DNA from 3 places in the Aliamphritea hakodatensis genome. Region 3 is predicted to be linked to each of the others. Evidence: predicted binding sites of a transcription regulator. Region 3 holds the regulator's gene; each other region holds the start of a gene.

Evidence for each region. The regulator sigma-54, encoded in region 3, starts transcription at its own class of promoters, with help from an activator protein. The targets are predictions, from matches to a motif close to TGGCACNNNNNTTGCTNT.
Region 1: the regulator sigma-54 is predicted to act here: its motif matches at 8,277-8,294, upstream of PCI15_RS20420 (flagellar hook-length control protein FliK).
Region 2: the regulator sigma-54 is predicted to act here: its motif matches at 8,044-8,061, upstream of flgB (flagellar basal body rod protein FlgB).

What each region holds. Positions count from the first base shown of each region.
Region 1 covers NZ_AP025281.1:4,500,561-4,510,810, reverse strand. The annotation lists gene PCI15_RS20460 (DUF294 nucleotidyltransferase-like domain-containing protein) at 1-1,775, shown strand, start outside; gene PCI15_RS20455 (3'-5' exonuclease) at 1,793-2,416, shown strand; gene fliE (flagellar hook-basal body complex protein FliE) at 2,605-2,949, shown strand; gene fliF (flagellar basal-body MS-ring/collar protein FliF) at 2,991-4,661, shown strand; gene fliG (flagellar motor switch protein FliG) at 4,654-5,676, shown strand; gene PCI15_RS20435 (flagellar assembly protein FliH) at 5,680-6,432, shown strand; gene fliI (flagellar protein export ATPase FliI) at 6,425-7,801, shown strand; gene fliJ (flagellar export protein FliJ) at 7,798-8,238, shown strand; gene PCI15_RS20420 (flagellar hook-length control protein FliK) at 8,351-10,186, shown strand.
Region 2 covers NZ_AP025281.1:4,535,787-4,546,036, forward strand. The annotation lists gene flgJ (flagellar assembly peptidoglycan hydrolase FlgJ) at 1-484, opposite strand, end outside; gene PCI15_RS20545 (flagellar basal body P-ring protein FlgI) at 486-1,577, opposite strand; gene flgH (flagellar basal body L-ring protein FlgH) at 1,592-2,266, opposite strand; gene flgG (flagellar basal-body rod protein FlgG) at 2,286-3,074, opposite strand; gene flgF (flagellar basal-body rod protein FlgF) at 3,167-3,910, opposite strand; gene PCI15_RS20565 (flagellar hook-basal body complex protein) at 4,058-6,436, opposite strand; gene PCI15_RS20570 (flagellar hook assembly protein FlgD) at 6,451-7,128, opposite strand; gene flgC (flagellar basal body rod protein FlgC) at 7,168-7,602, opposite strand; gene flgB (flagellar basal body rod protein FlgB) at 7,605-8,012, opposite strand; gene PCI15_RS20585 (CheR family methyltransferase) at 8,275-9,138, opposite strand; gene PCI15_RS20590 (chemotaxis protein) at 9,135-10,082, opposite strand; gene flgA (flagellar basal body P-ring formation chaperone FlgA) at 10,152-10,250, shown strand, end outside.
Region 3 covers NZ_AP025281.1:1,304,157-1,314,406, forward strand. The annotation lists gene rapZ (RNase adapter RapZ) at 1-304, opposite strand, end outside; gene ptsN (PTS IIA-like nitrogen regulatory protein PtsN) at 306-767, opposite strand; gene hpf (ribosome hibernation-promoting factor, HPF/YfiA family) at 786-1,076, opposite strand; gene PCI15_RS05945 (RNA polymerase factor sigma-54) at 1,122-2,627, opposite strand; gene lptB (LPS export ABC transporter ATP-binding protein) at 2,668-3,393, opposite strand; gene lptA (lipopolysaccharide transport periplasmic protein LptA) at 3,393-3,923, opposite strand; gene lptC (LPS export ABC transporter periplasmic protein LptC) at 3,913-4,482, opposite strand; gene PCI15_RS05965 (KdsC family phosphatase) at 4,479-5,015, opposite strand; gene PCI15_RS05970 (KpsF/GutQ family sugar-phosphate isomerase) at 5,015-5,989, opposite strand; gene PCI15_RS05975 (calcium/sodium antiporter) at 5,993-6,967, opposite strand; gene mlaF (phospholipid ABC transporter ATP-binding protein MlaF) at 7,390-8,196, shown strand; gene mlaE (lipid asymmetry maintenance ABC transporter permease subunit MlaE) at 8,202-8,981, shown strand; gene mlaD (outer membrane lipid asymmetry maintenance protein MlaD) at 8,983-9,441, shown strand; gene PCI15_RS05995 (MlaC/ttg2D family ABC transporter substrate-binding protein) at 9,453-10,076, shown strand; gene PCI15_RS06000 (STAS domain-containing protein) at 10,077-10,250, shown strand, end outside.

The DNA of each region.
Region 1 (10,250 bases), 2.0 Mb from region 3:
TGCTGACAGAAGCGGAGCAGGTGTTGCTGCGTAACAGCCTGGATATCGGCTATTACCAGCGCGGTGAGACAGTGCTGGCTGCCGGCGATGTGCCGGAAGGGGTGTACGTTATATTAAAAGGTGTGGTCAGCGAAAATGATGCGGACGGTGGTGAAGTCGATCATGTGTTTGTTCATTATACCGCGGAAGATTATTTTGGTGGCTGGTCGGCGATTAAAGGCCGGGCGATTCATAACTTTCTCGCCGAAGAAGAAACGATTTGTCATATATTGCCGACGAAAACCCTGCTGGATCTGTGTGCAGAAAACAGCCGCTTCGCGGATTACTTTCAGCAAAGTCTGTCGGCTAAGACAGAAATCCGCTCTAAGCTGGGCGGTGATCAGGACATGGCCGAGTTTATGCTGGCGCAGATTAAAGACGGCGTTATTCGTGAACCCCTGATCGTTGAGCAGGGCAGCAGTATTGATGCCGCTACCCGGCTGATGCGGGAGAAACGGGCCGACTGTATGCTGGTTAAGCGGGGTAACCGTTACGGCATGGTCACCGGTACTGATTTACTGGATGCAATCGTCATTGACGGGTTTCCACTGGAAACGGATGTGGCTGAAATTGCCAGCTACCGGCTGATAACCACGGCCTCCGGCGACTACCTCTTCAATGCGCTGATCACCATGACCCAGCAGCATATTGAGCGGGTTGTGGTGATGGATGATCAGCAGCTAACCGGTGTGGTGGAGCTGACGGACGTGCTCAGTTATTTCTCAAGCCATTCCCATGTGATTGGCCTGCGCATTGAGCGTGCCGATACCATTGATGCGTTGCGGGATGCTGCAGCCGGTCTGAGCGATCTGGTGCGGGCGGTTGTCGGTCAGGGAGTGAAAGCCCGTTTTGTGATGGATCTGATTGCGGCGATGAATGGCCGGATCATTGCCAAGCTGTTTGATCTGATCATTCCGCCAGATATGCAACCTCATGTGTGCCTGGTGGTGATGGGAAGTGAGGGGCGGGGTGAGCAGATTATGAAAACCGATCAGGATAATGGGCTTATCTTCCGTGACGGGCTGATATGGCCGGATATGCATAAAACCCTCCGTCAGTTCAGCGATACACTGATTTCATTCGGGTTTCCGGAATGTCCGGGCAATATCATGGTATCGAATCCTGACTGGGTTAAATCAATCGGCGACTGGACACAGCAATTGAGTGACTGGTCCCGGGACTGTGACGGTACGGCGCAGATGAATCTGGCAATTGCGGTTGATGCGCATCCGGTTGCCGGGAATCAGGCGCTCTTTAAAACCTCACGTAACTGGTTTATGCGCCATTTGCAGAGCAATAAGGTGTTCTTTGCGCATTTTGCCAAAGTGGCCCTGGAGTTTGATACGCCGCTGAGTTTTTTCGGCAACCTGAAAGAAAAAGGTCAGCTGGATGTGAAGAAGGGCGGCATCTTTCCGATTGTTCATGGTATCCGGACACTGGCGCTGGAATACCGGGTGCTGGAAACGAATACCTTTAAGCGCATTGAAGCGCTGGTGGAGCTGGGGCAGATCAAGGAAAAGCATGGCCGTGAATTGTGTGAGGCGCTGGCGCTGTTCATTCAGGTCCGGCTGGGACAGCAGGTAATCCGCGCTGAGCAGGATGGCATTGATCAAACGCCTAATACCATTGATCTGGCGCTTCTGGATAAAATGGAACGTGATATGTTGCGTGATGCCTTGCATATCGTGAAGGGATTTAAAAAGCATCTGGCATTGCGTTATCACCTGGCAGGCTAACCGGAGGCGAATTCAGGATGATTATTCCCCGTACTATCAGACAGTTTAAAGAGCGGATTGACCATAAGGCAGGGCCTCATGGTGAACTATTCGAACCGTATGACGGCGATGAGGTTGTATCGCTGGACTGTGAAACGACCAGCCTGAATGTTAAAGAGGGTGAGATACTGTCCATTGGCGCGGTCAAGATCAGGGGACAGAAAGTCGTCACCAGTGAGCGGCTGGATATTAAGCTAAAGCCGCCTAAAAGTCTGACAGAAGACTCGATCAAGATTCATAAGATTCGTGCCGCAGACCTGATGGATGGCGTGGAGATGGATGAGGCGCTTGAGCAGGTGCTGGCGTTTGTGGGTAACCGGCCGGTGCTGGGGTATTACGTGAATTATGATATCCGCATGCTGGATAAATTCCTGCGGCCCCGTTACGGCTTTGGCCTGCCGGGTAAAGCGATTGAACTGTCTCACGTGTATCACGACATTATCAAATGGCGGAGTATTGGCGGTAATGCTGATCTGCGCTTTGATACTATTTCCAGAAACCTTGATATTCCGATGCTTGAACGGCACACCGCGCTGGGGGATGCCATTACAGTTGCGCTGATGTACGTACGGCTGAAATATGGCGAGACGCCAAACATCTGAGCCGGTTATCTGGTTCAACCTGTCAAAAAATAAACGGGCCTGATGGCCCGTTTTTTGCTTTTATCTCTCTATGTATAGTTTTTTGACGTTAATGAATGACGTTTTTTTGGCGAATACGCCGGATTATTACTTGAATAGACCTAGTCTACGCATATAATGTCAATATATTGCCGATTTCTGAGGTGGGTATGATCGAAAGAGCCGACATAAATTCTGTCCTGGAACAGATGCGTGCGATGAAGTCGCAGGCGCAGCAGGGGATGCAACAGGCGCCTATGGGGATGCCTGTGTCCGGTGTGAATGATGATACTCCGGGTTTCGGCGAAATGCTGAAAGGCGCGGTAGATAAGGTGAATGGCATGCAGAAAGAAGCCAAAGCCCTGTCGACCTCCTTTGAACGGGGAGACCCGGGTGTTGATCTGCACCAGGTAATGATCAGCATGGAAAAAGCATCGGTTTCATTCGAGGCAATGACTCAGGTCCGTAACCGGATGGTGTCGGCCTATGAAGATGTTATGAAGATGCCAATTTAATGGCGCTTATTGAATTAACGGTTGTGTGGGCACTCAACTAAATGGAAAACGCATCTATGGCAGCGGGTGGTAGCAAGGGTATAGCCTTTGGCTTCAATCGTCTGAGTCTGGTTCGTCAGCTGGGGCTGATGGTCGGTCTGGCGGCTACTATCGCTATTGGTTTTGCTGTGGTGCTGTGGTCTCAGGAGCCGGATTACCGGGTGCTGTACAACGACGTTGCCTATGCTGATGCCAATGAAATTGTCGATCAGCTACAGCTGTTTGCTATTCCTTATAAATTTGATGCGTCAGGGCGTTCGATCCTGGTGCCTAACGAGCAATTGCATAAAGCCCGTCTGCGTCTGGCTGCGGAAGGTTTCAGTGGCGATAACACGGTGGGGTTCGAACTGCTTGATAAAGAGCAGGGTTTGGGCACCAGTCAGTTTATGGAAAATGCCCGTTACCGGCGCGGGCTTGAAGGTGAGCTGGCCCGTACCATCAGCAGTATGGTTTCCGTGCGCAAGGCGCGGGTGCATCTGGCGTTGCCAAAACAGTCAGTGTTTGTGCGTGATCAGCGCAAGCCAACCGCTTCTGTGTTTCTGGAACTTCTGGCCGGACGTAAACTGGACCGGGTTCAGGTCGAAGCCATTGCCAATCTGATTGCGTCCAGTATTCCTTCTTTGTCCAGTGAAGATGTCACGGTTGTTGACCAGAAAGGTCGCCTGCTGAACACCCGTGATGCGGATGTTGATGTGGTGCTGGCGGCTAAACAGCTGGAATATACCCGCAAGATCGAAGAAACATTGCTCAACCGCGTAAACAGTATTCTGCAGCCGGTTGTGGGGCTGGGTAACTTCCGTGCAGAAGTATCCGCTGAGGTCGACTTTACTGCCGTAGAGCAGACCGATGAAATTTTTAACCCGGATTTGCCGTCGCTGCGCAGCGAACAGACGCTGGATGAAAGTACCACCGGCAGCAATGAAGCCCGGGGTATTCCGGGGGCCCTTTCTAATCAGCCGCCGGGAGCCGCGTCGGTTCCGGAAATTGCCGAAGGTGAAGCTGGAGCAGGCGGGGCTGAACCCCCGCAGAGTGCCCGCTCACAGGCCACCCGGAATTTTGAGCTGGACCGTTCCATCAGCTATACCCGCCACCAGATGGGACGCGTCAAGCGTTTGTCGGTCGCGGTGGTTGTGGATGACTTTTTAGCGGCCGGAGCTGCGCCCGAGGCAGGCAAGACTGCCTGGTCACAGCAGGATCTGGACCGCCTGACCATTCTGGTACGTGATGCGGTGGGCTTTTCGGCCCTGCGTGGTGACAGCGTCAACGTTCTGAACTCGCCATTTGCAGCGCCGGAAGAGTTTGTGGATGAGGAAATTCCGATCTGGCAGCAGGAATGGGTTTGGGACATCGCCAGAAAAGCGGCAGCGGGCCTGTTCGTTCTGTTGTTGGTGTTCGGCCTGTTGCGGCCAATCCTGAATCACCTTGCTGCAGCCAGCCAGAAAGAGAAGAAAGATGAGAACTCGCCTGAGGGCGATATTTCTGCGCAGTTGGAGTCGCTGGAAATGGACGGTATGTCCGCGGATCAGGTGACCTTCAGTGGTATCGACAGTGCGTTATCACCGACGCCTAATGAAACCTATGAGTATCAGCTCAATGCTATTCGCAGTATGATTGCTGAAGACCCTGCCAAAGTGGCGCAGGCTATCCGTCAGTGGGTAAACGAAGATGAGTGAACCAACGCCGGCTCCTGAACCGGGCATAGAGCTGAACAAACTGCAGAAGGCGGCCGTCCTGCTGATCAGTATGGGTGAGGCGGATGCGGCCGAAATTCTTAAATATCTGGGTCAGAAAGAAGTTCAGCTGATCGGTTCAGCGATGAATGACCTGGATAACATTCCCCAGTCGGCGGTGGAAGCCGTGATGGCTGACTTTATGGAAGCCATCAGCGATCAGACCAGTATCGGTATCAATAATGATATCTACATTAAAGAGATGCTGGGGCAGGCGTTAGGTCTGGAAAAAGCCCAGACGCTGATTGACCGTATCCTGATGAATACCAATACCTCCGGCCTTGAAACGCTGCGCTGGATGGAACCCCGTCAGGTGGCTGAAATTATCCGCTACGAACACCCTCAGATTCAGGCGGTTGTACTTGCCTATCTGGAGGCGGATCAGTCCGCCGCGGTGCTGGCCAGCTTTGATGAGGTGGTGCGACTGGATATTCTGATGCGTATTACCGCACTGGATCAGATTCAGCCATCCGCGCTGCAGGAACTGAACGATATCCTTGAAGCTCAGTTTGCCGGTGCTTCCAGCCAGACAGCTTCGCTGGGTGGTCTGAAGACAACCGCCGAGATTATGAACTACATTGACAGCTCGCTTGAAGCGGACATCATGGAGAAGATCCGCGAAGTGGACGAGAGCCTCAGCGATCAGATCTCCGACCTTATGTTTGTCTTTGATAACCTGATTGATATTGAAGACCGCGGTATTCAGGCTATTCTTCGGGAAGTAAATACAGATGTACTGGTTGTTGCGCTGAAAGGTGCTGATACGAACCTGCAGGAAAAGATTTTCCGCAATATGTCCAAGCGTGCTGCCGACCTGCTGCGTGATGATCTGGAAGCGAAAGGTCCGGTACGTGTAAGTGAAGTAGAAGAAGCTCAGAAAGAAATTCTGGGTGTGGCACGTCGCCTTGCAGATGATGGTGAAATCATGCTGGGTGGCGGCGGCGAAGAGATGCTCTAACCGATGAAGGCAATCGACAGTTCAATGGTGCGGATCCGCGCCGGTGAAGCAGTGGTTACTCAGCCATGGGATTTGCCCGTGGTGAAGAGCCATCACGTGGTGGCGCTGAACGAGCTGCAAAAAGAAGAAGAGATCGCGGTTGTCGAAGATGAAATCGTTGCCGAAAAGCTGACCCTCTCAGAACTCGAGTCTATTCGCGAAAGCGCCCGTCAGGAAGGTTATCAGGAAGGCTTGAAGTCGGGCAATGAGATCGGGCGTCAGGAAGGGCAGCAGGCCGGCTATCAGGAAGGCATGGCGTCCGGAACCAATGATGTAACACAGCGCATATCCCAACTGGAAAGTATGGTGCAGCAGGTAGAACAGCCGCTGGATCAGATCAACGGTGATGTCGAGCATATGCTGGTGGCGATGGTGCTGGAACTGGGGCGCGCTGTTGTGGGTGCTGAGTTGCAGACCAGTGCTGATGCTGTCAGACAGGCGGTTCAGGACGCGGTTGCTCAGCTTCCTCGGGAAACCGGTGCTGTTGATATATCCGTACACCCTGACCAGGTGGAATTGCTTGAGCCGTTACAGCAGCGTCATGAAAACTGGCGGCTGATTGCAGATAATACTGTCAGTGCCGGAGGCTGTAAGGTCACGACCGGTAATGCGCAGATTGATAATACCGTTGATACCCGTTTTCAGTCGGTGGCAAGCCAGCTGCAGGCGCATTTAACCGAAGTGGCCCGTCAGGGGCCTGATCAGAACAATGAGTGATAACCGTCTGCTGGACCGTCTGGCACGTTTTCACGATGTTTCTTACATTCCTCCCGTACCTGTTGCAGAGGGGCATATAACCCGGCTGATCGGCCTGACCCTTGAAGCGGTGGGTATTAAAGCTTCAATGGGGGATTACTGCCTGGTATATCCTGACAAGGGGCTGCCTACTGAAGCTGAGGTGGTTGGTTTTTCCGGTGACCGGATCTATCTGATGCCCATTGATGTGGTTGAGGGGCTCGCACCCGGTGCCAAAGTGCTGCCAAAGCAGGGCGGTGGTGATGTTGAGGTTGGTTTTAATCTTCTTGGTCGGGTAATTAATGGTATTGGCAGGCCGCTGGATGGCCGCGGGCCTTTAGGTTGTGATACCCGGGTACCATTGCATGGCCGAACGATTAACCCTCTGGCCCGTCAGCCAATTAATCAGACCCTGGATGTAGGTGTTCGCTGTATTAATTCATTGCTGAGTGTGGGGCGTGGTCAGCGTTTAGGGTTGTTTGCCGGCAGTGGTGTGGGTAAGAGTGTGTTGCTGGGCATGATGACCCGTTTTACCGAAGCGGAAATCGTTGTCGTTGGCCTGATTGGTGAGCGGGGACGGGAAGTACGCGAATTTATTGATCACAGTCTGGGGGCTGAAGGCATGGCCCGTTCAGTGGTGGTTGCCTCGCCGGCAGATGATTCGCCGCTGATGCGTTTGCGGGCAGCACAGTTAACCACCCGGATTGCTGAATATTTCCGAGATCAGGGTAAAAATGTACTCCTGTTGATGGATTCTCTGACCCGTTACGCACAGGCGCAGCGTGAGATTGCGCTGGCAGTTGGGGAGCCTCCTGCAACCAAAGGGTATCCGCCTTCGGTATTTGCAAAACTTCCTAAGCTGGTCGAGCGGGCCGGTAATGGCGACCACGGCGGCGGTTCGGTGACGGCGTTTTATACGGTTTTAACCGAAGGTGATGACCAGCAGGACCCGATCGCTGACTCCGCCCGGGCGATTCTGGACGGGCACATTGTATTATCCCGTTCGCTGGCGGAGCGGGGGCATTATCCGGCCATTGATGTGGAACAGTCCATCAGCCGTGCGATGCCGCAGATTGTGGCGCCTGAGCATTTGCAGGCGGCAATGGGCTTTAAACAGATCTATGCTAAATATCAGCAAAGCAGTGATCTGATCTCAGTGGGGGCGTATATGAAAGGCAGTGACCCTGAAACGGATTTTGCCATCGAGCGTATGCCGTTAATGCGTGAGTTCCTTCAGCAGGGGCTGAATGAGTCTTTTGATTTTAAGACCAGCCTGCAGAGCATGGCGATGGTCTTGTCTTCTAATCCGCAGGGTGGTGATACGACAGCCGCTACGCAGGCTAATCAGTGAAACGTTCTAAGCGGTTAGAAATTGTTCTGGAACAGGCTGAGCGTAAGCGTAAGCAGGCGGATCAGTTGTTGGCTGATAGCCAGGGGCGTGTGCAGAAGGGGCAGGAGACCATGCAGCAACTGGAACAGTATTACGCTGAGTACGCGAATAATTTTTATGCCAATGGTGCGGGCGGGGTGAGTGTCCAGCAACTGGATACCCATCAGGCATTTATGCAGAAGATCCGTGCGGCGATTGAACAGCAGCGGCAGGCTATTGAATCTGATCAGCAGCATCTTGAGAAAGTTCGGGAGCACTGGAAAGCGGCTTACGGGCATTTTAAAGCCATCGACTCTGTGATTGATAAGGCCCGAGAGGATGAGCGCCGGGTTGATGAGAAAAAGCAACAACAGCAAATTGATGAGCGCTCACAGCTGGTTCGTACTCCTTTCATTTAATGTAATGGCATGTCTGCCGGCACATAATTCTTCCAAGTTGGCATTAATCCTGCTTTAGATATTCGTAAAGAGGCGTAATTTGCGCTTTCAGATATTTAGGTAGGGCTGCTCTATGAATCCAATGCTTCCTGTTTCGACCGGTACCGGATCTCTTCTTGATATAGGTGGAGCCGGCGCTGCGCCCGCAACGGCGGGGCTTGGAGGAAACTTCAATGCAATGATTCTGCAGACCAGCCAGTCACAGACAGGTACCTCTGCACTGGTCAGTACACAGAGGCAAGGGCAGGCAGAGGGCGGCGAAAGCTTGCCGCCGGGTACTGTCTCCCAGGCTCAGGAGCAGGTAACTGCCCGGGGAGATATTCAAAACAGTGTTGATAAGTCCGGTGAAAAACAGACCGCTGATGGCAGCGAAACCCTCAGTCAGCTGAAAAAGTTTCTGGAAGCGGACGTCTCAGCGGAATACTCACTGATACAGGAAGGGGGTGTTCAGTCCCGTTCATCACAAGAGCTTTCAGGATTAGCCGTCGTTTCCGATTCTCAGCCTGCTGATACCAAAGCGGCTGTCGGTCAGCAGGTTGCACAATCTGCTGGCGTGCCGGCCGATCAGTCACCTTTATCAAAAGCGGTGCATGAACTTGTCAGTGCTCAGCAGTCAGTTGCTGGTGATAATACTGTTGCCGGCAATGAACAGAATGCCCGGCAGGTTGCAGCTGTATCTGAAAATCCAGGTATTAAACAAGATGCGGCAGCCCCTCAGCAGAATCAGCAGCAGTTGGTTAATCCGTCTGTGGAGGAGCTGGCATCCTCTGTTAAATCGGTAACCAGTGAAACGAAGGCAACTGCGGTCGCTGAAGCATCACCTGCTGCAAGTAGCGGCGATAAAGTCGCTCAGCCGGGTGTGGTGCCGCCGGCACCTGTTGCTGGAAAGTCAGCTGAAAACCTTGCTGCAGCAACCAGTCAGCCAGCAAATGGCGTTGGTGAGTCTGCTGTTGCTCAGGCCGATATAGCCGCAAGGCAGTCGCAGCAATCAGCCATACAGGCCCCCGAAGGGCAGAAAGTTAATGAGCAGGCACAGCAGTTAACCCAGCGCGCTGCAGAGGCACAGACTGGTAAGTCTGTCTTGCCGGGGCAGGAAGCGATTGCTGCTAATGCTGCTGGTGTGACTGTCGATGAACAAAAAGCTGAATCCCGTCAGGCTATCAGTTCCTCTGCCAGAGGGGCTGAAGAAAATGGCCTGATTAAAGGTCTGGTTGCCGATAACAGCAAGGCTGCTGAAGGACAGAAGCCTGTTCTGCCAGCCGGTGTCAGCCCTGCAGTCGACAGTCTGGCAAAGTTACAGAACTCAGCTTCGCTGTTAACTGAGCAGTTAGCAGAGCAGGCCGTCAGCAAATTAGCCTCCAGAGCTTCCGCTGCGGAATCGGTAAAGGCTGAAGGTTTTGCTGATTCACTGTCAGCATCACTGGCCGGCAGCAGTGTTGCCCGGGCTGAAAAAGTGGGGGCTGAACCACACCAGTTACAGATGCAGCAGGGGTTACGACCGGGTAACCCGGCCTGGGGGCAGGCAGTCAGCGACCGGGTAGTATGGCTGGCGTCTCAGAACGGTAAAGTGGCAGAAATCCGTCTGGATCCGCCGGAGCTGGGCAGTCTGAATGTTAAGCTGGAAATTAAGAATGAACAGGTAAGTGTGGTGTTTAATACGCCCCATGCCAGTGTGAAGGAGTCGCTGGAGCAAAGCCTTCCGAAGTTGCGGGAAATGTTCGCTGAACAGGGGTTGGAACTGGCTGACTCTTCAGTGGAAGATCAGAGCTCCCAGCAGCGGGAAGACACTCAGCAGCGTGAGGCATTTGCCAGTGGTGGATACGGTGCCGAAGGTGAGCTGGACGACGCGCCTGAAGTGTTAGCTACACAGGCTGCCCAGAGTGTTTCCATGGTTGATTATTATGCTTAAACAGCTGTTTTAACTTCGCTTAGTGCAGATTTTTAAAAAGTCCAACAGAGGATTCAATTTCTTC
Region 2 (10,250 bases), 2.0 Mb from region 3:
GTGGAACCGGCTGTGCTTTTTCAGGCGCTGCCTGCTGCTGAGCCTGACCTAAAATGGCTGACGCAGCCGCGCTGGCGGTACTGTCAAACGCCCGGCTTAAAAGCTGTTCCGATTCACTAAGATTGTGTTTCTCTTCTGCCTTATCAGCCTCTGCATCCAGTTCGATGCCATAACCTGCACTCAGCTGTTTAACGATAATGTCAGCCAGACCGATACCACCGGACTCAGACAAGTCCTTGGTAAGCTGCGTATCTGCCATGCCCTGATAAAACTTCACTTTAGATGAGTTCAGGGGATTATCTGAACCGAAGGCATCATTTGCCTGACGCATACTTTTCATCATCATATTCATGAAAAGTTGCTCAAACTGTTCAGCAACCGCCTGCAAGGCCGCCGGATCTTTGTCCTTGGCCTGCTGACGCAGCTTGTTCATCTCATTGAACTCAGTGTAAAGCTGAGCATTCTGGCTGGCATTCGTTTTCATATTAAATCACCACCAGCTCTGCTTTTAATGCCCCGGCCTGACGCAGCGCTTCGAGTATCGCCATCAGGTCGCCGGGCGCGGCCCCTACCTGATTCACAGACTCGACAATTTCCTGCAATGATGCCCCCGGTGCGAACTCGAACATATGCCCGCTGCCTTCATCTACTTCAATACCGGTCCGGGGGGTTATAACCGTCTCACCCTGTGCAAGCGGGTTCGGCTGGTTAACATCGATATTCTCATTGATCGCAACCGTCATACCGCCATGGGTGATTGCCACCGGGGATACACGCACGTTCTGGCCAATGATAATGGTACCCGTCCGGGAATTAATGATGACTTTGGCGACTTCCTGTGCCGGCTGCACTTCAAGATTCTCCAGCACGGACAGGAAAGAGACTCGTTGAGACGGATCCCGTGGTGCACGCACCCGAACTGAAGTTGCGTCGACAGCTTTAGCCATATTCGGCCCCAGCAGGCTGTTAATGGTTTCAGATACCCGGCGTACCGTTGTGAAATCAGGATGATTCAGGTTCAGCACCAGGCTGTCTCCCTGCGCAAATGCATTGGGTACAGTCCGCTCCACCGTTGCACCACCCGGAATACGGCCAACACTCGGCACATTTAATGACAGACGTGATCCGTCAGCACCTTCCACACCAAAACCTGATACCACCAGATTGCCCTGAGCAACCGCATAAATTTGCCCGTCCGCCCCTTTCAGCGGCGACATAATCAGACTGCCACCACGCAGGCTCTTGGCATCACCCAGTGTAGACACAGTGACATCAATCACCTGGCCCGGCTTGGCAAAGGGTGGCAGGTCCGTATGAATAGCCACCGCCGCAATGTTCTTGGATGAGGGGTCTATATTTGGCGGAATCGCCACACCAAAGTTATTCAGCATGTTTCTGAAAGTAGCAGAGGTGAAGGTTGTCTTATCGCCGGTTCCGTCCAGACCCACTACCAGGCCGTAACCGACTAACTGGTTACTCCGCACGCCTGCTACCGTAGAGATATCTTTTAAGCGCTCAGCAACGGCCGCAGTGCTCAGCAGAAACGAAACAGCCATGACCACTAATGATTTAAGCATCTGCTTTCTCCCGATTAAAATGGCCACAGCTGACCGATAAAGAACTGCGACAGCCAGCCCATAGTATTAGAATCATGCACGGCACCGGTGCCGCTGTATGAGATACGGGCATCTGCAATCTGAGTAGAATTAACCGTATTATCCGCACTGATGTCCTGTGGACGGATCATACCGCTCACCCGTATGTACTCGTCGCCCTGATTCAGCGTCAGCCATTTCTCGCCTTTCACAATCAGCACACCGTTGGCCAGCACGTCATGAATGGTGACTGAAATATTGCCTGACAGGCTATTGCTCATATTCACCTTACCTTCACCATCGAAATCCGTCGTGGAGGTGCCGAAGCTTGCGGATAAAGGATTACCATCAATGGTCAGAGCCTGCCCCAGAACCGTCGGCTGAGCGATGGTCTGGCTGTTACTCTTATCGATTTCAGTTTTACTGTTCTTCTGTGAAGAGGTACTCTCCTGCAGCACAACCGTAATAATGTCGCCAACACGGTGGGCACGGCCATCACCGTACAGATTAATGTTGGTTGCACTGCTAAAGATCGAACCGTTTACCGATTTAGGTGCCTGTAACGTCTGTGGCCGGATCGGCGCAAAGTGCGGGTTATCCGGCTTAGGCGGAGTATTCACACAACCGGTAAGCACCAGAACAAAACCGACCAGACTAAGAACCTTATTCATAATATTCACCCGGATACGCTTATAGCTGCTGCGTCACGAAGGACAGCATCTCATCAGCCGTTGAAATTACTTTAGAATTCACTTCATAGGCCCGCTGAGTCGTAATCAGATTCACCAGCTCTTCCACCGCGTTCACATTGGAACCTTCTAACGAGCCTTGCAACAGCGCACCGGTTCCCCCTTCACCCGGGTTATTCAGAATAGGCGCACCACTGGCATTGGTTTCCAAAAACATGTTCTGACCAATGGCTTCAAGACCCGCCGGATTGACGAAATCCGCCAACTGAATCTGGCCGATATTCTGTGCCGCGGTATTACCTGCGGTAACCACGGTTACCTGACCATCCTGACCGATCGTCAGCGTCTGCACTTCCGCCGGCAAGGTTATGCCGGGCTGCAATAAGAACCCTTCAGCGGTGACTAACTCGTTATCAGAGTTGATCTGCCACTGGCCGTGACGGGTATAACCAGTTTCACCGGTTGGCAGCGTGACAGGGAAAAATCCCCGGCGGCCATTAATTGCCACATCAAAGGCATCACCGGTGTTTTCGATAGAACCTTCCTGGAATAGCTTCTGCGTGCCAACGACCCGAACGCCGGTTCCCAGCTGCAGACCGGAAGGCAACTGAGACCCTTCCGCTGACTCAGCACCGGGCTGACGCTGGGTCTGATACATCAGATCTTCAAATACAGCTCTGTCGCGCTTGAAACCAACAGTACTCACGTTCGCCAGGTTGTTGGAAATAACCCGCAATGATGTATCCTGCGCCGACAAACCTGTTTTCGCTACAAATAACGCACTGTTCATTTTTTACCTCTCTAAACAGCTTATACACTGCTGTTTCTTATTCTTAGCCAGGAAGCCCGGTATGCTTACCAAACACCACTGATTAACGGTTATTACTGCAACTGCAAGATACGTGCCGCCGCTGTAGAATTTTCTTCTGCTGTTTTCATCATTTTTACCTGCATCTCATACTGTCTGGACAGGGATATGATAGAGGTCAGCTCAGAAACAGAATTTACATTGCTCGTTTCCAGAAAACCGGAAACGACTTTGACATCATTTGCCGGCGGCAAAGGCACAGGATTGCCGGTACGCATAAACGAATCCGTGCCTTTAAATAATGTACCGGGCTCAGGGTTAACCAGCTTAATACGGTCAACAACAGCCAGCGCCTCTGGCCCTTCACCTAAAGGCTGAACGGTAATGGTGCCATCTCCGCCAATATCCAGCTTTTCAAATGCAGGCAACGTAATCGGGATACCGCCGTTCCCCATAACAGGAACACCACCGACAGTTACCAGTTGATTTTGCTCGTTGATAGCAAACTCGCCAGACCGGGTATAGACTTCTTCGCCGTTGGCGTTGATCACTGCGAACCAGCCGTCCCCTTCAATGGCGACATCCAGGTCCCGCCCTGTTGGCGTCAGCACCCCGGATGCGATATCCGTTGCAGGCCGCTCACTCATGGCATATACCCGGGACGGCAAACCTTCCCCGTACACAGGCATCGCCCGCGCCTGAGCCAAATCAGTTTTAAAGCCGGTCGTATTTACGTTAGCAAGGTTATTTGAGTGCGCATGCTGTGAGCGCATATTTTCCCGCGCGCCACTCATGGCAAGATACAGCACTTTATCCATTACTCTTCTCTCTACGTATCAGCTCAAGCGGAAATGCTTTGCCGCTTTTTCAATACTTAACAGAAAGCAATTAGTGTGCCAAAAACCAAAAACACAAATACCCGGCAGGTTAAAAACCGGCCGGGTATTAAAAAGACAACAGTGAAGTTAGATCTGAAGTATCGCCTGAGTCACCGTATTCAGCGTTTCAAGCGTCTTCGAGTTCGCCTGGAAGTTTCGCTGCGCTTCGATCAGCCTTACCAGCTCACTGGACAAATCAACGTTCGACTGCTCAAGCGCCGCCGACCGCAAACTGCCGTTCAGACCGGTTCCCGGCGGGTTCAAAATCGCATCACCGGATGTCAGTGTTGCAATCCATTCAGTATCACCCGCTGGCTGCAAGCCAGACTGGTTTTCAAAGGTAGCAAAGGCTACAACCCCAAGGTTCTGCGTCTGACCGTTTGAAAAACTGGCAACCATTTCACCGGTTTCAGCAAAGGTTACACCGATCAGGTCACCCTTTGTGTAACCATCCTGTGTGGCAGCTTTAACAATAGAAGCAGAGGCAAACTGCGTAGTATTGGTAATATCCAGCTCAATAACCGTTGTTGGGTCCGCCGGATCCGCACCGTTAATTGCAATATTCGGTGCCACACCACCCAGCGGAACATTCGTGCCGTTTACCGAACTCAGCAGACCGTTCGTCGGATTAAAGGTCACCAGAATCGGGCCGGGCTCAGAGTCACCACCCGGCTCACCCGGATCCGGCGCCTTACCCAAGTCCAGCGTTTCAGTACCATTCAGGTATGCATACATCCGGTATACACCTTCGTATGTTTTATCCCCTGAATCAATTGTGGATACTTCCATGACCGAAGGTGTGCCAAAATCAATACCCAGAACATCATTCGGAACATTACCCGCCTCAGGCTTATAAGTAACCACCAGGTTACCATCGGCATTAAACTGCACGGATGCCACATCCGGATTAGCATCCAGAATAGCCGCCTGGTTCGCATCAATTTTATCCCGGACATCATCCTGCGTATCGGCAGTATCTAAGGATATTGAAACTCCGCCAATGGTAATGGTCGGAGAGCCAGTCAGCGTTCCGCTGGTAAAAGCACCGCTGTTAAATGCATAGGTATGCGTTTCATTAGCGGCCAGCGTTTCAGAAGTGATGCTGACGTCTGTCAGCAGATTACCCGCGGTGTCACGCACCTGAATCTCATCAACATCGGTGGCGGACGCTTTAAAGCGGATATCCAGTGACTTACCGTCATCAGCAATCTGCACACTGCGCACCCGGGTATCAGCCGTCAGCAATGAACTCACCGCAGCATTAAAATCATGGTGCGCCAGCGCCCCTGCTGCGGCACCACCCGTACCCGTACCCGTAACAGCACCTAAGGTTGCACCCGCTTCAGTAACCGTTGCTGTGTCATCAAATTGATAAAACAATGTATCCGGATTTTCCGGATCTACCGCAATATTGATTAACTGTGGCTGATCAGCAGCATCCGCCAGCGCATTGTAAGCTGTAATATATGCATCTTTATTGGCGACCACTGCTGATGCAACAGCAGCATTGTTAGCGTCAACATTGGCAGGAACAGCTGGATCTAAAATCGTAACTGGCGAGGCAAATGTTACGGTAGGGACGGTTATCCCGTTTAGCACAAGCCCGGTTCCGGTGACCGTATCACCTGTGGCACCAGCGGCAACAACGCCCATACCCACCACATCACCAGGGAAGTGATATTCACCATCAGCGAGCAATGTTCCGTCGGGATCAAGTCCAACACCTGAACGCAGAGTCGTTCCGTCAAGGGCCTGACCACTGACAACAACAGTTCCCCCCGCCAGATTCGGAGTGCCAGCGGTTGCAAAATTCAGCGTCTGGACTTCACGGATTGGCGGCTGCTCAACCATATTGAACTTGATGGTATGTTCGTTACCCAGGCTGTCAAAACTACGCACCGTCGTACTGTAAGTAAACGTAGCCGGGTTATCGCGGTCGTATGGTTGTACCAGTTTTGTTGCATCGGCCCGGTCATCAATATTGAAGGACAAATCAATTTCTTCTGTCGCCTTCGGCGGACTCTCTTTCTGCGTTACCGCCAGATCACCGATAGGCAAACGGTTACCGTCACTGTCCAGACCATAGCCCTGCAGACGCTTACCGGATTTAGACACGATAAAACCGTCTTTATCCAGTTCAAACGCACCGGCACGGGTGTAAGTTACGCCGCCCTGACCGTCATCCAGCTGGAAGAAACCTGAACCGTTAATCGCCAGATCCAGGTTGTTATTGGTAAATTCGATGGTACCGGCCTGAAAATCCTGTGCGATGTCAGATACGATTACACCGGAACCCGCCACGTTACTTGAACCGGCACCGACAACAGCGGTGGCATAAATGTCGCCAAACTCTGTCCGAGAAGACTTAAAACCAATCGTACTGGAGTTTGCAATGTTATTACCCGTGACATCCAGATCGGTTGTTGCTGCTTTTAAACCTGTAACCGCAGTATTAAAACCCGCCATGATACTCTCCTGCCTTACCCAATCCGTTTGATATCACTGAACGCAATAGAACCTGCGTCAGTATTCAGTTTCATGCCAACACCGTTTTGACCCAGTGTGACGCTGTTGACGTTGTAAGCCAGATAACTGTTCACTGCCTTATATCCGTCTGAAGTCGCTACCTCAGCAACCACCCGGTAGTTCCTGAAAGCAGCATCGTCTCCTGCGTTCCAGGTAAAGTTAAGATCACCGGCATTTTTCGGCCCCAGGTCAAGGGTCTCTATTTCAGCACCTGTCGGATCAAAGATTTTGACCCGCAGATTTGATGTTGAAGCCGGCAACTCAACAATGCCTTTTACATCTTTGTTATCGGCAGTAACTGTTGCCACATCGGTCTTGGCATAAACATTCTGCCCAACCATCGATGACGCCTGCAGCGCAGACTGACTGGACAACATTGAACTTGCCAGATTATTCATCGTGACATTGAGGTTGTTGATACTTTCAACCTGGCTCATGCTGGAAATCTGCTGCATGAAATCATTTGTTTCCGCGGGACTGGTCGGGTCCTGATTTTGCAGCTGAGCAATCATCAGCTGCATGAACATATCGCTGTCGCTGGATGTCTGCGGCGTCCGCGTCGATTGCGCTTTATTCGCCTCATTAATCTGCTCGTAGACATTGGATGTCTGATTCGTATTAATTGTCGACATAATTAATTACCTCTGAACTCTCACGCAAAACCGACGTTATCAGCCCTGACCCAGGGTCAGCACACGCTGCGTCATTTGCTTCGCAGTATTCATAATCTCAGCGTTAATCTGAAATGAACGGGACGCGGAAATCATATCCGCCATCTCTTCAACCACGTTGACGTTGGGATAAAATACGTACCCCTCTTCATTTGCCATCGGGTGGTTTGGGTTGTATTCCTGACGTAACGGTGCGTCGCTCTCAACAATACCGGCCACTTCAACGCCTTGCCCCGCCTGCGTACCCAACGGCACACCCGGCTGTACTTCATCCTGACGGCCCAGCTCAAAAACAGCCTTACGGGCACGGTACGTTTCACCGTAGCTGCTGCTGACACTGTCAGCATTGGCCATATTAGAGGCTGTGGTATTTAGCCGGACACTCTGCGCACTCATGGCTGAACCGGCAATATCAAAAATATTAGACAATGACATAATTATTCACCCTTAATCGCGCTTTTTAATCCTTTGAACTTTCTGTCCAGAAACTGAAATGACGCCTGGTAGTCCAAAGCATTTTCTGTATAACGGGCCATTTCTGTCTGAACATCCACCGTATTGCCGTCAATACTTGGCTGACGCGGAATCCGGTACATCATTTCTGCGGCAAAATCCGGACTGACCAGACCTTCGCTGTGACCATTTTTTGTTTGCGCCAACTCAAGCTGACCCGCCTGCATCTGTGACTCTTTACCTTGCAGAATGGCTCTGAAATCCATATCCCGCGCTTTGAAATTCGGGGTGTCTGCATTGGCAATATTATTTGCCAGCACTTCCGCACGCTTACTACGAACGTAGACCGCCTGCTCATGAATACCCAGTGCTGATTCAAAACTGATTGCCATGCTGACACTCCTAAAATTAACTGACCAGTTAAATGCAAGCAGAATGCCAACTACAAAAAACCCTTTATAATCAGCAATATAATTAAAAATATAAATTATAAGCGGCAACCAAATGCCCCTTAAAGAATAGACCGGCAACCCACCGGCAACAGAGCGGCAAAGCGGCATTTCCCGTTATTCCGCATTGCAGTTATGCATCTTCCAGGCATAAAAAAACCCCGGACAGCGAACTGTCCGGGGTTCTTAAATCACTTAAAACGGCTTAAATAGCTTTATAAATAATACCTGGTCTGCAGTGAATCATTTCATAGCAGTCACTCAGACCGGATAAAGATTCAGACGCCCCCAAAAAGAGATAACCGCCCTTCTTAAGAGACTTATGCATTTTGCGCAGAATCTCTAATTTTAATTCGGTGGAAAAGTAAATCAGTACATTACGGCAAAAGATGATATCGAACTGCCCCATCGTACTGTATGAGCCCAGCAGGTTCAGCTCACGAAAATTAATCCGGCGTTTAAGCTCTGGCTTAATCGTCCAGATGTCATCAGCCTTGGGTGAGAAAAAGCGCTTCAGCCGCTCCTGAGACAACCCCCGGCCTAATGCCAGACGCTCATAATCCCCTGTCTTGGCCTGTTGCAAAACCCGTGTACAGATATCCGTCGCGACGATTTCCTCGCCCCCAAAGCTTCCCTTACCGGATTGTCTGAACTCTTCAATCGACATACTGATTGAGTAAGGCTCCTGCCCCGTTGAGCAGGCCGCCGACCATATCCGTAACCGCTGACGGCTACCTGCAGCTGCCAGCTCAGGTAAAACCTGATTATTCAAAATAGTGTACGGATGTATATCACGAAACCATAAGGTTTCATTGGTCGTCATTGCATTGATAACCTGCTCATTCAGAGCCCGGCTACCCGGCCGCTTCAGCTGTTCTACCAGCGTCGCCAGCGTGGGAATTTCACGCTCTTTCATCAAGCGCCCCAAACGGCTTTCAACCAGGTACAACTTATGTCTGGCTAACAAAATACCGCAGGCATTTTCCAGATAATCACAAAACAGGGAAAATTCCTGATCAGTAATCTTTAACTTAGAAGTATCCAGAACCTTTACTCCACCACCTGTCAAAGACCGGATTCAACAGCCTTCATACGCTCTACAACTGCAGTTGCCAACTCATCTGCATCAAACTTACCAATGAACGCATCAGCACCAACCTTCTTAATCATAGAAAGGTTAAAGCGTCCGCTCAGGGAACTGTGCAACACAACGTGCAGTTTACGCAAGCTTTCATTATCGCGGATACGGTTAACCAGGGTATAACCGTCCATTTCCGGCATCTCAATATCAGAAACAACCATCAGGAACAGTGAAGGCACATCAACACCCTTATCAACCAGCTGTTCCAGCAGCGTTAAAGCAGCCTTACCGTTCTTAGCCGTGGTGACTTTGATGCTCATACCTTCAAATACCTGCTGCACCTGTTTCAGTGCGATATTTGAATCGTCGACAACCATCACGTGATATTCTTTCGCGTGATTTTTAACCTCTTCCGTCGCAATATCTTCACTGACAGCGGTATTACTCGGAATCAGATCTGCCAGAATTTGCTCGACATCCAGAATCTCAATCAGATTACCGTCGTGCTCTAAAACAGCGGTCAGATAGTTTTGCCCAACCAGCTCAACCGGCGGCGGCGTAACATTATCCCAGTGGGTTGCCAAAATACGGTCAACGCGGCGTACAAGAAAAGAAAGCGTACGGCGACTGTATTCAGTCACAACCAGGAAACAGCTTTTACGCTCTTCCGGGCTGACCGGCTCCTCACCAATCGCCTCTGACAGGTCGATAACCGGTATTGTTTCACCACGGATATGCGCCATCCCTTTCAGAGACGTTGTCTGCTTGGGAATACCCGTCAGATCCGGGCAGGGAAGCACCTCCCGAACCTTAAATACGTTGATGCCATATTCCTGCTCAGTATTAAGGCCAAATAGCAATAACTCCAGGCGGTTATGGCCAACATCACTCACCCGCTGTCGCTGGTTTACACTAATCTTATTTACTGACATGATTATTCCTACGTACTGAGTGGACCTGCTTAGTTTACTCAAATGGTAAGTAATGGTTTAAATTATCCAGTGAATCACCCAACCATCACATTAATAGTTACTTTTATAGCGATCTTCACTCTGGCAGTAAAGGCCCATGCCAGCGCCTACCCGACCAAAATCAAACAA
Region 3 (10,250 bases):
TAAGCAGCACTTCTTCGTTGCTGTCCAGATATAAGAGCTCACAGCTGATGTTCTGTTTTTCCCGCAGTTTTTTCAGAATTGCCGGAAACTCTTCCAGATTACTGAGCGGGTTACGGGCGTCAATACTGACCGCCAGCAGGGTTTGCGGTGCATCGTTACTGGTTTTTTCCGGGGGGCGGGTGATCAGTTGGGGTAACAGGTGGGCAGGCAGATTGTCGATGCAGTAGAAGCCAATGTCTTCCAGCGCCTGCAGAGCGGTACTTTTACCCGAGCCGGAACGGCCGCTGATCACTACCAGTTTCATGTCAGTTATTCACCTTGTAATGGGTCGCTGCCTGCAGTAATTCTTCGCCGGAGGAAGCACTGCGCAGCTGTTGACGAAATTCGGTCTGACTGAACAGTTCTGCCAGGTTGCCCAGCGTTTGCAGGTGTTTATCACAGGCGTCAGTGGGTACAAGCAAGACAAACAACAGATCAACAGGCGCGCCGTCGATGGCGTCAAAATCAATGGGATTGGCCAGCTGAACGAGGCATCCAACCACCTGATTGTAGTGGTCCAGTCTGCAATGGGGAATAGCGACGCCTTCTCCGATACCGGTACTTCCCAGGCGTTCCCGGCCGATCAGGCCTGAAAAGATGTCTTCTTCTTCAAGGTCGTCTGACTGTTGGGCGATGGTTTTACTGATGAGTTCCAGGGTGCGTTTTTTGCTGCCGCCCTCAAGAGCGTGGAGCACTCTTGAGGGGGTAAGTAGATCTTTGATTAACATAAGGTTTCAGAAACGTTGCTATTTGTGATTCTTTAGTTTTTCTTTATGTTTGATAACCTGGCGGTCGAGCTTGTCGATCAGGCCATCAATTGCGGCATACATGTCATCGTGTTCGTGTGTGGCGAACAGTTGGCCACCGGCTACATGAACATCACCTTCGGCTTTTTGCCGGGTTTTTTCAATGCTCAGTGTGACCTGGGCGTTGGTGATGTTGTCGAAGTGACGTTCCAGTTTGCTGAATTTGCTGTGCACATAGTTGCTCAGTGATTCTGTCAGTTCGACGTGGTGACCAGAAATATTGATTTGCATGGCAATCTCCTTGTTAGTGCATTACGGATGTTATCCGTAATTTCATTAAACCAGACGCTTTCGTTCATTTGAAGGTGGAATATTCAAAGACTCACGATATTTTGCGATGGTTCGGCGGGCGACTTTGATTCCCTGCTCATCCAGCAACTGGGTAATTTTATTATCACTCAGCGGCTTGGCAGGGTTTTCAGCAGCAACCAGTTTCTTTATCAGCGCACGGATTGCGGTGGAGGAACAGGTTCCGCCTCCGTCCGTGCTGACGTGGCTGGAGAAGAAATATTTAAGTTCGAAGATACCTCTCGGGGTATGCATATACTTTTGGGTGGTTACCCGGGATATGGTTGATTCATGCATGTCGACAGCTTCGGCAATATCATGCAGCACCATTGGCCGCATGGCTTCTTCGCCTTCTTCCAGGAAGTCCTGCTGGCGGGCGACGATCTCACGGGTGACCTTCAGGAGGGTTTCATTACGGCTGAGAATGCTTTTAATGAACCAGCGCGCTTCCTGCAGATGGCTTTTGAGATAGGTGTTGTCAGGGCTGTTGTCAGCCCGTTTAATCAGGTCTGCATAGCTGTCATTGATGCGTAACCGGGGAGAGGCTTCAGGGCTGAGTTTTACCTGCCAGATACCTTTGTCCTGGCTGACAAATACGTCAGGTATGACGTATTCAGAATGGCTGGTGGTGATCGTGGCACCGGGCTTCGGATTCAGCGACTGAATCAGGGCGACCACGGCCTGTAACTGTGGTTCTTTGAGCCGGGTTTTACGCATCAGCAGTTTGTAGTCATGGCTGCCAAGAATCGGCAGGTACTGGCTGGCGATCTTACGGGCTTCTTTGAGGTACGGGGTGTCAGCCGGTAACTGATCCAGTTGCAGTAACAGGCATTCACTCAGGTCGCGGGCAGCAACACCCGGCGGGTCAAATTGCTGCACCCGGCGCAGCACCGCTTCAATCTCGTCGAGTTCGGTTTCCTGCAGGCGTGAATCGTCCTGGCTGGTGAAGTGCTCGTGAATGGCTTCCAGTTCAATGCTCAGGTAGCCGTCCGGGGTAATTCCATCAATGATATTGGTGGCAATTAACTGATCCAGCTCGCTCATTGGCGTCAGGTTCAGCTGCCAGTTCAGGTGATCCTGCAGGGTTTCTACCGCCGTATCATTGGCTTCAAAGTTGCTGTCGCTGAAGTCATTATTGCTGGTCGATGCCGGCGTGGCCGTCTGAAAGGTATCTTCCCACTGGCTGTCCGTTGACAGCTCATCCGGAATGTCTTCATTCCAGTCACTGTCTGCTACATGGGTGTCTTCCGGTTCAGCACTGACTGTTTCAGTGGTTTCCTGCCTGGCTGGTGCGTCGGCGTCATGCTCGACTTTCGCTTCAGTGTTTTCGGCTGCTTCTTCTTCACCCACTTCTAACATAGGGTTGGAGTCGAGGGCTTCCTGGATTTCCTGTTGCAGGTCAAGCGTTGACAGTTGTAACAGCCGAATCGCCTGCTGCAATTGCGGGGTCATCGTAAGGTGCTGGCCAATCTTCAGTTGTAACGCCTGTTTCATATAACTGCTTGTACCTGTCAGAGAATGGAAAGGGAGAAAACTACAGGCGGAACTGCTCGCCCAGATATGCCTGCTTCACTTGCTGATTACTCAGTATATCTTCTGGTGCGCCAGCGGCAAGAATATATCCTTCACTGACTATATACGCCTGTTCACAAATATCTAATGTTTCACGCACATTATGGTCAGTAATCAGGATGCCGATGTTTTTGCTTTGCAGGTGTTTAATGGTGGCTTTTATATCGGTGACCGAAATAGGGTCCACGCCTGCGAAGGGTTCATCCAGAAGAATGAAGCTGGGTTCTGTTGCCAGGGCGCGGGCAATTTCAACCCTGCGGCGTTCGCCTCCGGATAAAGCCATCCCCAGACTGTCAGCCAGATGGGTTACATGAAATTCTTCCAGCAGTTCGGCCAGTTTTTCTTCGCGCTGCTGTTTGTTCAGTTCCGGACGGGTTTCAAGGATCGCCATAATGTTATTCCGTACGCTGAGCTTACGGAAGATGGACGCTTCCTGTGGCAGGTAGCCGATGCCTTTGCGGGCACGGTTATGCATGGCCTGTTTGGTGAGGTCCTGATCATCGAGCAAGATCGTGCCCTTATCAGCGTCTACCAGTCCGACAATCATATAAAAACAGGTGGTTTTGCCTGCGCCGTTAGGGCCCAGCAGGCCGACAATCTGTCCACGCTCGATATGCATGGAGACATCTTTTACAACGGATCTGCCTTTGTAGCTTTTAGCCAGATTTAATGCTTTGAGACTGCTCATTAATTGTTGCCGCTCTTATCATTGCTTTGAGCTGCTTTTGGCTGAATAACCATAATCACCCGTTCATTTGAAGCTTTGTCGTCGCTGAATGCTTCAATGGTACTTTTTTTCATGTTGTACACAATCCGGTCACCGGTGAAGACATCTCCGCCCTGCGTGACTTTAGCTTTCCCGGTAATGACCAGTATTTCAGCGCTGGTATCGTAATCCAGCTTGTTACCATACGCATGGGTAAGCGGTTCCTGCTTATTGGGCTTTTGTTCATAGTGAGCCGGGCTGCCCAATGCTTTGATGTTCGTGACGCCGCCGTTTTTTTGTTGTAACTCGACAGTGCTGCCCTCGATCTTCAGGGTGCCCTGCTGAACATTGACGGCACCCTTGTATACCGTAATCCCGGTCAGCTCATTCATATTGGCGCTGTCTGCGGCAATATGGATGGGTTGTGATTTGTCTTCAGGCAGAGCGTTTGCCAGCCCGGAAAACAATGCTGACAACAGGATGAGTGGTGTTGCAATACGGCTAATTGACATAGTGAAGCCCTTTTACTTGGGATTGCAATTCGACAGTGTTGGCGTTGAAATCAGCTTCCATGCCAACACCTGTTGTGCGGCCTGACTGATCAGATATTGTGACTTTTGCGGCGGTTTGCGCAAGCTTTTTCTCGGTATAAACCGTCAGGGTTTCCGTCTTCAGTGTCTGTTGCTGCTGAGGTTGCTGAAGATCCCGGACAATAACATTGCCGATAAACTCTACGTGTTTGTTTTTATCCGGCATTTCGGCCTGATTACTGGTGACTGACTGCGTGATGTTGCCGTCTGTGTAAAATTGCAGATGAGGGTTCTGCAGTTCAAGGCGCTGCTTTGTCGGCAAGTGCTCGGTGAATTCGGCGGTCAGGGACTGGGTTTGTAACCCGTCGGTAGCAAAGTCTTTGACGTGACTTTGCTTGATGAAGTAGTCCGCCTGCGGGTGTGCCGGCTTATCGGATTTTTCCGCTGATTTCTTAGTGCTGTCCTGCCAGCCCAGATAGAAGACGCTGATGCTGACAATGATGACGGCGCTGAATATACGCAGGCGGGAACGGATGCTCACAGGTATTCAGCCCAGATTGCATCAAGTTTATTCTGCGCGGCCAGAATGGTTTCACAAAATTCTCTGCCGGCGCCCTGACCGGCCTGACGGCTGGTGCACCAGTCGGCATGCTGGCGGACAAACTGATGGCCGCCGTTGACGGTTGCACCAAAAGTAACCGCCCGGATAGCAGCCAGATCTGGCAGGTCATCGCCGATGTAAGCGGTATTTTCTGCGTTAAAGCCGGTATCTGCCCACAGGTCCTGAAGTGCGGTGAGCTTATCTTCCCGTCCCTGATACAGGTAGGAAATGCCCAGTGATTTTGCTCTTTTTTCAACCTGAGGAGAGCTTCGGCCAGTGATGATTGCCGTTTGAATGCCTGCTTTTTGCAGCATTTTGATGCCAAGGCCATCCAGCGTGTTGAAGTTTTTAATTTCGCTGCCGTCGGGCAGAAAGTTCAGTTTGCCGTCGGTCAGTACACCGTCGACATCGAAAACCGCGAGCTGTATGTTTTGCATCTGCCGGATAAGTGCTTCAGAGATATTGGTCAGCATCAGATTACTCCGGCCTGTAGCAGGTCATGCATGTTCAGTGCGCCGACAGGTGTGCCTGCTTCGTTCAGTACGATCAGGGCATTAATTTTATGGCTCTGCATGATTTGCAGGGCTTCAGCTGCGAGCATTTCTGCCTCGGCCGTGGTGCATTCGCGGGTCATCACCTGGCTGATCGGGGTGTGTTTAAGGTCGACATTCTGGTCAAGGGTACGTCGCAAATCACCGTCGGTGAAAATGCCGATGAGTTTACCGGTTGCATCCTGAATACCGGTCATACCCAGACGTTTACGGGTAACTTCCAGTAAGGCGTTATCCAGTGACGTATCAGGGCTGACCAGCGGGATTTCATCGCCACTGTGCATGATGTCAGCTACTTTCAGCAACAGCCGCCGTCCCAGGCTGCCACCGGGGTGAGAAAACGCAAAGTCTTCAGCGCTGAATCCGCGGGCTTCCAGTAACGCAATGGCCAGAGCATCGCCGATTACCAGTGCAGCGGTGGTGCTTGATGTGGGTGCCAGTCCGAGAGGGCAGGCTTCTTCTGTGACCTGTACATTCAGGTTTGCACTGGCAAACCGTGACAGGGTTGAATCCGGATTTCCTGTAATACTGATCAAAGGCGCATTCATGCGCTTGATTAACGGCAGGAGTGCGGTTACTTCACTGGTTTCACCGGAGTTAGACAATGCAATGATCAGGTCTTCCGGTGTCATCATGCCCAGGTCGCCGTGGCTGGCTTCCCCCGGGTGGACAAAGAATGCTGGCGTGCCGGTGGATGCCAGGGTCGCAGCGATTTTCTTACCGATATGACCGGATTTTCCCATGCCGGTGACGATCAGCCGCCCTTTGCAGTTGAGTGCCAGTTGGCAGGCGGTATCGAAGTCACCGTTTAAATGTGCTTCCAGATCGGCAATTGCGGCCTGTTCAATCTGGATAGTGCGCCGCGCTGAAGCCAGAAAATTAAATGTGTCTTGCATTACTTAAACGCTCATCTTATATAGCACACCCAGATACGCAGCATAGCCGATTAGCAGCAATGCGCCCTCCGGGCGGCTGATGCGGGGTGGCTTTTGCCACAGTGCCAGTACCAGCAGTAACGCGGTAAGGCCAAGGGTAACTCCATAGTCACGCCATACTACGACCGCATCAAACGCAATTGGTGCCAGAAAACCTGGTACTGCCATCACCGCGGCAATATTAAAGATGTTTGAGCCGACAATGTTACCGATCGCGATATCCGTGTGGCCTTTAAGCGCGCTTGCAACGGAGGCCGCCAGTTCCGGCAGGCTGGTGCCGATGGCAACAATTGTCAGGCCAATCACCAGATCGCTGACGCCCAGTTCCAGCGCAATTTCGGTGGCACCCCACACCAGAGCCCGTGAACTCGCGGCCAGCAGCGCCAGGCCCAGTATCAGCCAGAACACTGCTTTAGCCGTTGTCATATCCGGCAGTTCTTCCTCTTCGCTGGCCAGCTCATCATTTTCGGCCGACTTCTGGAAGCGGGCAAACATGAACAGGCTGAAAATCAGCGCAGCAGCAAGCATCAGGGCATCTGTCAGCCCCAGATACTGATCGAAAAGAACCAGCCCTGCCAGCAGGGTCACACCGAGTAACAGAGGGATTTCCCGTTTGAGTACGCCGGACTTTACAGGCAGCTGGGTAATCAGGGCTGTAACCCCCAGAACGAGCCCGATATTGGCGATGTTTGAGCCCAGGGCATTACCGATTGCCAGACCGCCGGCGCCACTGGTTGAAGCCATTGCTGATACCAGAATTTCCGGTGCTGAAGTACCGAATGAGACAATGGTTAAACCAATCAGCATCGGCGACATACCAAAGTTTTTGGCAGTGGCGGCGGCACCGTCAACAAACCGGTCAGCACTCCAGACCAGGACAACAAAACCGGTGAGCAAAGCAAGAATAGGGTAAAGCATCAGTTTTTGGGACTCGAACATGAAAAAGAATGAGCCGCATATTTAATGAAGAATCGGACGGATGTGCAAGGCCTGTGTAACGGCAGGCTGATTTTATTGGCTTTTTCTGCGGGATTTTTTTGGTGGCGGGGTTGGTGCTCTGGTATAGTGCGCGCTATTCGTTGCTATGCTGATGTGATTTTGGCTGACTGAGTCAGAGATCAGGGAATATCGGACGGTTTGCGTGTATTTCTTATGACAGGCGCCAGATCCTGTATCTGTTCTTTCTATATACCGAAATAACTGAACCGTTAGCCAAACTTTGACGGGGAATTGCAGTCAATACACCCACTGCACAGCTTGCCGGTGTATTAACCCTTTTTTTACCTGGCTGACGTTAGCGTCAGGCTGCACATTCTCAATATATTGCCGAAGTAACTCTGTGGGGAGTTCGAGAGTTTAAGATGAGTTATCTTGACGACAGTATTATCGATATTAAACAGTTAAGTTTTGCGCGGGGAGACCGGGCAATCTTTGATGGCGTTGATATTCGCATTCCCCGGGGGAAAGTGACTGCAGTCATGGGGCCAAGCGGCACGGGTAAAACGACCTTGCTTCGTCTGATCGGCGGTCAGCTGAAACCGGATAATGGCGAGATTCTTCTTGAGAAAGACAATATCCCGGCGCTCTCCCGCAAAGACCTGTTCCGGGTACGGGAAAAAATGGGCATGCTTTTTCAGAGCGGTGCACTTTTTACCGATATGACAGTGTTCGAGAATGTTGCTTTTCCAATCCGTGTACATACCGACCTGAGCGAACAGATGATCCGTGACGTGGTGCTGATGAAGCTTCATGCAGTCGGATTGCGCGGCGCTGCGGATATGATGCCCAGTGAACTGTCGGGTGGTATGGCGCGGCGGGTTGCGCTGGCCCGGGCGATCGCGCTCGATCCGGATCTGGTGATGTATGACGAGCCGTTTACCGGACAGGACCCGATTGCAATGGGGGTGCTGGTGAATCTGATTGCCCGCCTGAACAAAGCGCTGGGGCACACCAGTATCATTGTTTCCCATGATATCAACGAGACACTGGCCATTGCTGATTATATTTACCTGATTGCCGACGCTAAGGTGTTGGCGCATGGCACGGCAGCTGAGTTACGCGAAAACGATTCTCCCCAGGTACGTCAGTTTCTGGATGGTCTGCCGGACGGGCCGGTCCCATTTCATTTTCCGGCTGATGATTATCTCGATCAGCTGATGCAGGGTTAACTAAAATGTTTGCAAAAATTCAGGCGCTGGGGGCTGCCGGGCTGAACAGGGTGGAAGCATTTGGCCGTTCCGGCATCATTCTTTCACAGGCGGTCTTTGCGATTCCGGGCCGTCAGGCGTGGCCGTTATTCATTCAGCAACTGTATTCAGTGGGTGTACTGTCGCTGATCATTATCATTGTATCCGGCTTGTTTATCGGCATGGTGCTGAGTCTGCAGGGGTATACCATTCTGGTTGATTACGGCTCTGAGCAGGCGGTGGGGCAGATGGTGGCCCTTAGCCTGGTACGTGAATTGTCGCCGGTGGTGACCGCACTGTTGTTTGCCGGACGGGCCGGGTCTGCACTGACCGCTGAAATAGGGCTGATGAAGGCCACCGAGCAGCTGTCCAGCCTCGAGATGATCGGGGTTGATCCGTTACGCCGGATTATTGCGCCGCGCTTCTGGGCCGGTATGCTCAGCCTGCCGCTGCTGTCCATGATATTCAGCGTTGTTGGAATCTGGGGCGGTATGCTGGTGGGGGTCGACTGGCTGGGCATTTATGAAGGCTCTTTCTGGTCTAATATGCAGAACTCTGTGGACTTTTTTGAAGACGTTGTAAACGGGTTGATCAAAGCACTGGTTTTCGGTGTGGCGGTCACCTGGATCGCGGTTTATCAGGGCTACGACTCTGTGCCGACGTCTGAAGGTATCAGCCAGGCAACGACCCGCACGGTGGTGTATGCGTCGCTGGCGGTACTTGGGCTGGACTTTATTTTGACTGCTTTGATGTTTGGAGATTTATAAGATGCGAATCCGGGGACTGGAATTAGCAGTAGGCTTTTTTATGCTGGCCAGTGCGCTGGCGCTGCTGGTGCTGGCATTGAACGTAAGCGGACTTACTCTGTCTGAGAGTAACCGCAGCTATAAAGTCTATGCATTGTTTGAAAACATTGGCGGTTTAACCTCCCGCTCCAAGGTAACCATGTCCGGGGTTAAAATTGGTCAGGTAACGGCAATTGTTCTGGATGAGGATCAGTTGATGGCCCGGGTGGAGATGGCCATTGATTCGAATGTAAATTACCTGAGTCTGGACAGCTCTGCGTCTATCCTGACGTCCGGCCTGCTGGGTGAAAAATATATCGGGATTACGACCGGTGCTGATGAAGAAATGCTACAGGACGGAGATTTTATTGAAGATACTCAGTCCGCGCTGGTATTAGAAGAACTGATTGGTAAGTTTCTGTTTAATGAAGCGACCGAATAAAGAGAAAAATTATGCGTAAATTATTATCTGTTTTTAGTCTGGCGGTACTGGTTGCTCTTAGCCCGGTGAGCCTGGCGTCATGGCAGGCTGCCAGTGAGCCGGTTGATAAAGCCAGTGCTGAAATGATCAGTGTTCTGGGTGACGGAGGGTTGTCTGCCGGCGATGATGTGACGCCACTGATGGCAGAAATTGAGCGGCTGCTGGTGCCGGTCGTGGATTTTGACTACATCGCCAAGCGGGTGATGGGTAAATATTACCGCAAGGCAACCACTGAACAGCGGGCAGAGTTTACAGGTGTTTTCAAAAATACCCTGATCAGAACCTATGCCAAAGCGCTGGTGGGCTTTGAAATTACCGGTTATGAACTGTTGCCTGAAGGCCGTCCGAGCCCTAAGCCGAACAAACAGATCGTCAGTGTTAAGGTGCGTTCCGGAGGCAGTGCTACATACAAGCTGGATTACTACATGCTGGAACAGCCCGAAGGCTGGAAGCTGGTAAACGTTCATCTGGACGGTATTAACCTGCGTCTTAACTTTAAGAATCAGTTTGCTTCGCTGGTGAAGAAAAACCGCGGTGATGTTGGCGGTGTAATTGCCAACTGGAAAGCCCAGGTAGAAACGGATGTAAGCAAATAAATGGCACCGTTCAGTTGTAAACCGCACGCCCCGGATACCCTGGTGTTAAGCGGTGATCTGATTTTCGCGACAGCCGAACATGCCCGGCAGGTGACAGAAGCCCGTCTGGCTGAACGCACTGGCCGGGTCGTGATGGATTTTTCTGAAATTTCCCGTGTCGACAGCTCCGCGCTG